Regions from separate parts of the Pseudoxanthobacter sp. genome, predicted to be linked through region 1. Evidence: predicted binding sites of a transcription regulator. Region 1 holds the regulator's gene; each other region holds the start of a gene.
The links. The regulator PhoB, encoded in region 1, activates phosphate uptake and scavenging genes when phosphate is short. The targets are predictions, from matches to a motif close to TGTCATNNANCTGTCAT.
Positions count from the first base shown of each region.

Region 1 (2,201 bases):
CGGCAACAGCCGGGCAAGACCCGAGGAACAGCCATGACCGTGCGGGACATCGTCCGCTTTCCCGATCCGCGCCTGAAGGTCCCGGCCGCGGCCGTGACCGCGTTCGGCGACGATCTGGCGGCGCTGGTGGAAGACCTCGCCGACACCATGGCCGCGGCGCCGGGGATCGGCATCACCGCGCCGCACATCGGCGTCCCGCAGCGGGTGGTGGTGATCCGGCTTTCACCGGCCGAACCGCGGCGCGTGTTCATCAATCCGGTCATCACCGAGGCCAGCGTCGATCTGGCGCGGGCCACGGAAGGCAGCGTTTCGATGCCGGGCGTGGTGGAAACGGTGGAGCGGCCGGCCCGCGTCACGGTGCGCTATCAGGATGCGGCCGGCGGCGTGCACAGCGAGAGCCACGCCGGGCTCATGGCGGTGTGCCTGCAGCACGAAATCGACCAGCTCGACGGCCGTTTCTGGACGGAACGGCTGTCGCGGCTGAAGCGCGACCGCCTTGTGGCGCGCTATGCCAAGCTGCGCCGCGCGGGCAGCTGAGGCGCTGCCCTGCCGCAGCGGCCCGGCCGGCGCGCCGGACCGCTCACCGTGCGGTGCTGAACTGGTCGTCGAAGGCATAGCCCGCGCCGCGCACGGTGCGGATCGGGTCTTTGGCCTTGCCGCGGTTCAGCGACTTGCGCAGCCGGCCGATGTGCACGTCGACGGTGCGCTCGTCCACATAGACATCGTGGCCCCACACGCCGTCGAGCAGCTGTTCGCGGGCAAACACCCGGCCGGGCGAGGTCATGAGGAATTCCAGCAGGCGGAATTCCGTCGGCCCGAGGTGGATTTCGCGGCCCGCGCGGCGCACCCGGTGGGTTTCGCGATCCAGTTCCAGATCGCCGGCCTTAAGCTGGGTGGCGACCACCTCCGGCTTGGCGCGGCGCAGGATGGCGCGCACGCGGGCCATCAGCTCCGGCACCGAGAACGGCTTCACCACATAATCGTCGGCCCCGGTGGCGAGCCCGCGGATGCGCTCCGCCTCCTCGCCGCGCGCTGTCAGCATGATGATCGGCAGCCGGGCGGTCTCCTCGCGCGCCCGCAGGCGGCGGCACAGTTCGATGCCGGAAAGGCCCGGCAGCATCCAGTCCAGCAGCAACAGGTCGGGCTGGTTTTCCCGCAGCAGCAGTTCCGCTTCGTCGCCCCGGCCGCAGTTCTCCACGCTGAAGCCTTCCGCTTCCAGATTGTAGCGCAGGAGCAGGCTGAGGGTTTCCTCGTCCTCGACGATCATCACCGATGGCATCGGCTGGCATCCCCGGTCGGGTGTGGCAAAGTCGGGTGTGGCAAAGGTGCGGCGGCCCGCCGGCGGCATCCGGCCCGGCCGGCACCCGCAGACCTTCCTGAAAGTCCGTTCGGGCCGGGCAGCCCGGGCCGTTCCGGCCGGGGTGCGGGGTCCGCAGTCCTGTCCCGCCGCGCCGGAGCGGCGCAGCCGGCCGCGCTTACGACTTGCCGAACTCGATGGTGGTGAGCGCGGTGTCGTCCTGCTTCGGGCGCTCCAGCGAGGGCTGCTCGCCGGTCACCAGATAGTGCACGTTCTCGGCAATGTTGGTGGCATGGTCGCCGATGCGCTCGATGTTCTTGGCGCAGAACAGCAGATGCGTGCAGAACGTGATGTTGCGCGGGTCTTCCATCATATAGGTCAGAAGCTCGCGGAACAGCGATGTATACATCGCATCGATCTCGTCATCGCGGTTGCGAACCGCGGTGGCCTCTTCGATATCGCGGCTGGTGTAGCTGTCGATGACGGCCTTGATCTGCTCAAGCGCAATCTCGGAGATGTGTTCGACACCGAGAACGAGACGCTTCGACTGGTATTGCCCGTTCATCGCCACCACGCGCTTGGCGATGTTCTTGGCCAGATCGCCGACGCGCTCCAGATCGTTGGAAACGCGCAGCGCCGCCACCACCTCGCGCAGGTCGCGCGCCATCGGCTGGCGGCGGGCGATGATGGAAACGGCCAGTTCCTCAACCCGGCGCTGGGTCAGATCGAGGCGCTGGTCTTCCTGAATCACGCGCTGGGCAAGCGTCGTGTCGATGCGCGAAAGCGCGGTGACGGCGTCGGCCAGCAGCTGCTCGGCCTGTCCGCCCATTTCGGCGATCCAGCCGGCCAGCTGCTTCAGCTCGTCGTCATAGGCCACCACGGTGTGTTCGGGCATCGCGATATC
Region 1 is NZ_DAISHT010000138.1:3,803-6,003, reverse strand. Features, by position in the region: gene V7067_RS12485 (peptide deformylase) at 34-537, shown strand; gene phoB (phosphate regulon transcriptional regulator PhoB) at 581-1,279, opposite strand; gene phoU (phosphate signaling complex protein PhoU) at 1,476-2,192, opposite strand.

Region 2 (2,201 bases), on a different contig from region 1:
TCGCCGTGCTGGTGGTGCGCGGCGCCACCGCCGGCACCACGGTGGCGGCCACCATGCTGATCGCAGCGCAGGCCGGCATCGCGCTGTTCGCCACCGGCGGCATCGGCGGCGTGCACCGCGGTGCCGAATCGACCTTCGACATTTCCGCCGATCTGGAAGAACTCGGCCGCACCCCGGTCAGCGTCGTGTGCGCCGGGGCAAAGTCGATCCTCGATATCCCGAAGACGCTCGAATATCTGGAGACCCGCGGCGTGCCGGTGATCGGCTATTGCAGCGATGCCTTCCCCGCCTTTTTCGCCCGCGAGAGCGGCTCGGGCGTCGACGCCCGCTTCGACAGCGCGGCCGAAATCGCCGCCGTCATCGCCGCCCAGAAGCGCCTCGGGCTGTCGGCCGGCCTGCTCATCACCAACGCCGTGCCGCCGGCCGATGCGCTGCCGGCCGACAGCATCGAGGGCACCATCCGGCAGGCCGTGGCCGATGCCGAGGCGGCCGGCGTTGCCGGCAAGGCGCTGACGCCGTTCCTGCTCGCGCGCATCAACGAACAGACCGGCGGCGAGAGCCTGAAGGCCAACATCGCCCTGATCCGCAACAATGCCCGCCTTGCGGCAGAAATCGCCGTGTCTCTGTCGTCGATGGCCTGAAGATCGGCCAGCCGTCTGTCGCCGTGCGTTTTATTGCGCCCGCCCTCAACAGGCGGGCGCATGGCTTCAGGGCCCCGACTGACAAAAGAAAACGCTGTTAGACGGCAGATTTATTTCCACCGGCGCCGGAAACGGATGCACACGAATACACAAATGTGACACGCCATCGTCATTTGCGGCCAATAGCAGTCCGGGCGTTCCCCCCCGAAGAAGGATCGCTTCCCGATGCGACTGCCCCTGACTGCGCTTGCCCTCGTTGCAGCCTTCAGTGCCCCGGCGCTGGCCGAGACGGTTTATCCGGCCACTCTTGCCGGCCACGCCTATCTGCCGGCGATGACGATGGTGCTGCCGCCGGCCGATGCCCCGCGCGATGCGTTCCTGTCCGGCAAGTTCACCGGCAAGGCCCGCAACGAGATGCCGATGAGCGTGGAAGGCGATGTCGGCAAGGCCTATGGCAGCCACACCACCGGCATCTCCCTGCCCTTCGTCGGCCAGCCCGTGCAGGGCATGTCCGGCTTTGCCATGAACACCCCCGGCGACGGCACCTATTATGTGCTGACCGACAACGGCTTCGGCTCCAAGGTGAACAGCCCGGATGCCATGCTGTTCTTCCACCGCATGAAGCCGGATTTCCGGACCGGCCGGGTGGAGCGCGCCGAGACGATCTTCCTGCGCGATCCCGACCACAAGGTGCCGTTCCGCATCGCCTATGAAGGCACCGACAGCCGTTATCTCACCGGCGCCGATTTCGACCCGGAGAGCATCCAGTTCCTCAACGGCGAAATCTGGATCGGCGACGAATTCGGCCCCTACATCATCCGCGCCACCGCCGACGGCCGCGTCCTCTCCGTCACCCCCACCCGGCTGGACGGCACGGCGCTGACCGGCCCGGATACCCCCGGCACCGTGGTGCCCGCCGCCGCCGGCAAGGACTTCCGCGTCCAGCGCTCGGGCGGTTACGAGGGCATGGCGCTGCAGCCGAAGACCAACCTGCTGTGGGCGATGCTGGAAAAGCCGGTGCTGGCCGATGACGGCAAGCCGGAAGGCAACTTCCTGCGCGTGCTCACCTTCGACACCGCGAAGGGCGACTGGACCGGCAAGAGCTATCGCTTCCGCCTGTCCGACGGGGCCAAAGCCATCGGCGATTTCAACTTCATCGACGATACCCGCGCCCTCGTCATCGAGCGCGACAATGGCGAAGGCGATGCCGCGAAGGCCTGCAAGCCCGATGCGACCGACCTTTCCGCCTGCTATCCGCTGCCGGCCAAGGTGAAGAACATCGTTCTGGTCGACACCGCCTCGGTGGATGACGAAGGCTATATCCGCCGCATCGGCCATGTCAGCCTGCTCGACATCGCCGACCCGGAGCACAAAGCCCTGCCGGGCATGAAGCCGGCCTCCGGCCCGTTCACCTTCCCCTTCTTCACCATCGAGGACGTGGTGCGGGTTGACGATACCCACATCATGGTGGCCAACGACAACAACCTGCCGTTCTCCGGCGGCCGCGAGATCGGCAAGGCGGCGAACAACGAGTTCATCCTGCTCTCGGTGCCGGACCTG
Region 2 is NZ_DAISHT010000066.1:6,203-8,403, reverse strand. Features, by position in the region: gene V7067_RS08520 (pseudouridine-5'-phosphate glycosidase) at 1-641, shown strand, start outside; gene V7067_RS08515 (esterase-like activity of phytase family protein) at 867-2,201, shown strand, end outside.
Region 2: a site for PhoB is predicted at 798-814, ahead of V7067_RS08515 (esterase-like activity of phytase family protein). Genes of this name have one in related genera too.

Region 3 (2,201 bases), on a different contig from region 1:
CGCCAGCGCGATGAGCCAGTGCAGCACGATCAGGCCGGCATTGTAGCGGCTCGGAACGGAAGAGGCGGAAGAGGGCATGGCGCGTCCGTTTCTTGCGGGCTCGGAAAGCCGGGAGCGGCGCGTGACATGCGGCAGGCCCGCGTCGTGCGCCGGTGCGGCGGAACGCGGGCGGGTGCAGGCGGACGATCCCCCGGCGCTGCCGGAAGCGCGGCCCGAGGGGGCGCGGATCTCCGGCGGCAGGATCAGGATACGCCGAAGGTGCGGCAAGAGGAAATCCGTCAGACCGCGTGGCGGCTGGCGTCGGCACCATAATAATTGATGTAGCGGGTGTTGATGTCGCTCACCGGCAGCACGATCAGCACATCGATGGTGCCGAACTGGCGGTCGAGCACCGCGCCGTCGCCAATGCGCGCGCCGAGCCGCAGATAGCCCTTGATGAGCGGCGGCAGGGCGTGGAGCGCGCCGCGGGTGTCGACGGCTTCGGCGGGCAGGCGGTTCATCTCCACCCGCCGGCCGGGCAGGGCGGCCGGGCGCATGCCGGGGGCGGCGAGGCAGTGATGGTGCAGGAACGACAGCGGCAGCGCGAAGCGGTCGGCGTCGGTTCCCTCGAAACTGGCGCAGCCCACCATCAGCTCGCAGCCGTGCTGCACCGTGTAGGCCCAGTTGCCGGACCACAGCAGTTCCAGCGTGCGCTTGGAGCGGTAGGGCGCCAGCACGCACGAGCGGCCCAGTTCCAGCATCCGCAGCTTCGGCCGCCGGCCGGTCAGCGGCGACAGATCGAATTCGGAGGCGGAATAGAAGCCGCCGTGCAGATCGGCGATCTCGCGGCGCAGCAGCCGGTAGGTGCCGACCACCTTGGGCTTGCGGCGCTGAAACCGCCGCGCCTCCGGCTCATGGTCGATGACGAGCAGGTGATCGCAGATGTCGTCGAAGGCATCGGCATCGCGGCGGGTGGCCAGCGTCACCGGGTCGGCGATCGCCGACATTTCCTCGTAGAACACCTTGTAGCGGATGGACTGCGCGCGCTTCACTTCCTGTTTGCTGCGCGCAAGGCGCACTTCCAGCGAACCGAGGCGGCCGAGCGTCGGCGCGTCGGGATCGTAGGGCTTGTGTTTCAGAACCGCCGGAAAGCGTCTGGCGGCGAGCGGCGCGGGGCCGCGGGCGCGGAAGAAGGGCATGGCCTGCCCGGCGCCCGCCAGAGCGGCGGCAAGGCGGGCGGCCGGGGCGCCGAACTCGCCCAGCATCTCTGGAACCGGGCGGAAAGCGGTCGGGGCCGGTCGGGCGGGGGCTTCGGGGGCGGCAACGTCCAGCGTATCGCCGGCCATCGGGACACCGGCAGCCTGATCGCACGGCTCAGCAACCGATCGTGTCATGCTTGCCTCCCTCACGGACTGCCCCTGCCTGTGGTGACCGGTGATCAGGCGGAGCGCAGCCTCGTGCGCCTGTCGCCTGCCGGATGGTTCGCGTTCTCCGGACTGCACTTCCGCAGGCACGCGGGCGGGGCCGCGCCAGACGGAGATCCGGAAACCGGCGGGTCTGGCCGCGAAAGGCCCGGCCCGCCGGCCGTTCTCCAACAGGAATCATAAATGCCCGACGATTGTGTGACAACAATTCCCGGAATCGGGCATGATTTGCCGGCAAAATTTTCTCTGAGCCGGCTTTCTTGCGTGTCTCACGACGGCTCGCGGCGCGGGCCGGCCCGCAGCGCCAGCCGGGCATAGGCATCCAGCACCCCCACATCCAGCAGGCCGCCACGCAGGGCGACGGTCTGGTCCGGCCGGATCAGCACGAAGCCGTCGCCGGGCATGTTGTAGCGCCGGCGGACTTCGCCGGACGGATCGCTGGCCGCATCGATGCCGATCACGGTCACGGCCGGGCCGAATTCCGACAACGCCAGCATCAGCGGGCGGGCAGCCTCGGCGTTGCCGAACCGCAGCAGCACATGAGCCGGCGCGGAGAAGGCGTTCCACAGCGGCTCGTCCCTGCTGCTGCCGGGCGGCCGGTAGCGGGCGCCGGGCGCCCGCTCGCCCACGGTCGGCTCGCCGGAAAGCACGAGGCGGCGGAATTCCGCCAGCGGCCCGTCGCGGTAGGCGAAATTGAGGTCGGAGAGGTCCGCCATCATGCGCCGGCGCAGCGGGGCAACCCGCGACAGGGCGCTGACCACCACGTCGCGCGTGGTGCGGGCCAGCAGCCCGCCGGCA
Region 3 is NZ_DAISHT010000105.1:676-2,876, forward strand. Features, by position in the region: gene V7067_RS10995 (cytochrome b) at 1-78, opposite strand, end outside; gene V7067_RS11000 (GNAT family N-acyltransferase) at 279-1,373, opposite strand; gene V7067_RS11005 (FAD-dependent monooxygenase) at 1,673-2,201, opposite strand, start outside.
Region 3: a site for PhoB is predicted at 1,591-1,607, ahead of V7067_RS11000 (GNAT family N-acyltransferase). Genes of this name have one in related genera too.

Region 4 (2,201 bases), on a different contig from region 1:
TCATCTGCCTTGCCGTCTGCCTTGCGGCCTGCCGGGCCCGGTTTTTTGCTTGACGGCTGCGCCGGCGCGGCGTTTGCCTTGCCGGCGCCGGGTGCGTGCCGCAGGCCCGCGGGGCCTGTCCGCGGCCTCCTCCCGGCTTCGTCCTCTCTTCACCCGTCCGTTTCCCGCCTCCGCGATGGTGTTGCCATGGCTCCGATCGATTTTCCGCCGGTCGACCTTTCCCGTCTGACCGGCTACGGCCGCACCCGCACCGACCGGACCGCCGAGCGCCGCCACGATGCGGCGTGGATCGAGGCGCTTTGGCAGCAGCCCGAGACCGGCGTGGTGCTGGTGGCGGCGGACCATGTGGCGGTGGCCGGCGATCCGCCGGTCATCGTGCGGCCGGCGGCGCTGGCCCGCAGCCTTGGCCGCACGCTGGAAGAGGCGGTGTTCCTGGGGCTGGAGGACGGGCAGGGGCGCTTCGCCGTGCCCTTCACGCTGGAGGAAGCCGCGCAGCTTGGCGAGGCGACGGCCGATACCCGCTCGCTCGCCTCCGAAGGGCGGCTCGCCCCCGACGAGCAGGGCCTGCTGGCGCAGGCCCGCAGCCTCGTCTACTGGCACCAGAGCCACCGCTTCTGCTCGGTGTGCGGCAATGCGACCCGGCTCACCGAGGGCGGTTACCGGCGCGACTGCCCGGCCTGCGGCGCCCATCACTTTCCCCGCACCGATCCGGTGGCGATCATGCTGGTGGTGGACGACGAACGCTGCGTGCTGGGCCGGCAGGCGCGCTTCGCGCCGGGCATGTACTCCTGTCTCGCCGGCTTCATCGAGCCGGGCGAAACCATCGAGGACGCGGTGCGCCGCGAGGTGCGCGAGGAAAGCCACATCCGCGTCGGGCGCGTGCGCTATCTCGCCAGCCAGCCCTGGCCGTTTCCCGCCTCCCTCATGATCGGCTGCCTCGGCGAGGCGCTGACCCGCGACATCCGCCGCGACGACGCGGAACTGGAGGACTGCCGCTGGTTCTCCCGCGATGAGGTGCGCGCGATGCTGGAGGGCACCCACCCCGAAGGGCTGACGGGGCCGAAACCCTTCGCCATCGCCCATCACCTGATGGCCGCATGGGTGGCGGGCGGCTGAGGGGCGCGGCGATCGGCCGGGTGCCGGATGTCACATGACTGTCATATGACAATGCTCTGGATCGCGCGACGCCGCCGGACTGACAGGATAAACGCCCGTTTTCCCGGTCTCTCCGGCACAAGGCCCGCGCGGCATATGACAGCCGCCGGCGACTGCGACGGCCCGTTGCCGCCTCACAAGACCGCATGACCGCATGGCGCGGTCGTCATAACCCGGATTTTCCGATGCAGGCCCCGACCAGACAGGGCGAGCCGACGACCGAGGCAAGCCAGAGCGCGCAGGCCGACCGGACGGCGGAGGCCACGCCGGCACCCAAACATGCGGCCCGGCGCGGCAGCCACCGCGCCGCATCCGGCCATGGCGCTGCGGCCGGCCACACCGGCCGCCGGTTCGACCGCAAGCCCTCGCGCGTCGGTGTCGCGCTGTTTCTGGTGCTGCTGGTCGGCGGGCTGGCCTACTCGGTCTGGTCGATCGCCGCCGACATGGCGGCCACCGGCACCGCGCCGCTGGCGCTGGTGCCCTATCTGCTGCTCGGCCTCGCGCTGATCGTGGCGCTGGGCTTCGAGTTCGTGAACGGTTTTCACGACACCGCCAACGCGGTGGCCACCGTGATCTACACCAACTCGCTGAAGCCGCACTTCGCCGTGGTGTGGTCGGGGGTGTGGAATTTCGTCGGCGTCATGCTGTCCAGCGGCGCGGTGGCCTATTCCATCATCACGCTGCTGCCGGTGGAGCTGATTCTGCAGGTCGGTTCCTCGGCCGGCATGTCGATGGTGTTCGCGCTGCTGATCGCGGCGATCCTGTGGAACCTCGGCACCTGGTATCTGGGCCTTCCGGCCTCGTCCTCCCACACCCTCATCGGCTCCATCATCGGCGTCGGCATCGCCCATCAGCTCATGCAGGGGGCGGGCGCCACGGCGGGGGTGGACTGGTCGCAGGCCGCCAAGGTCGGCTGGTCGCTGCTGATCTCGCCGGTGGTGGGCTTCGTGGCGGCCGCGCTGCTGCTGCTGGTGGCGCGCCTCACCCTGCGCAATCCGGCGCTCTACCGCGAGCCGGAGGGCAACCGCCCGCCGCCCTGGTGGATC
Region 4 is NZ_DAISHT010000109.1:3,609-5,809, forward strand. Features, by position in the region: gene nudC (NAD(+) diphosphatase) at 187-1,116, shown strand; gene V7067_RS11165 (inorganic phosphate transporter) at 1,341-2,201, shown strand, end outside.
Region 4: a site for PhoB is predicted at 1,145-1,161, ahead of V7067_RS11165 (inorganic phosphate transporter). Genes of this name have one in related genera too.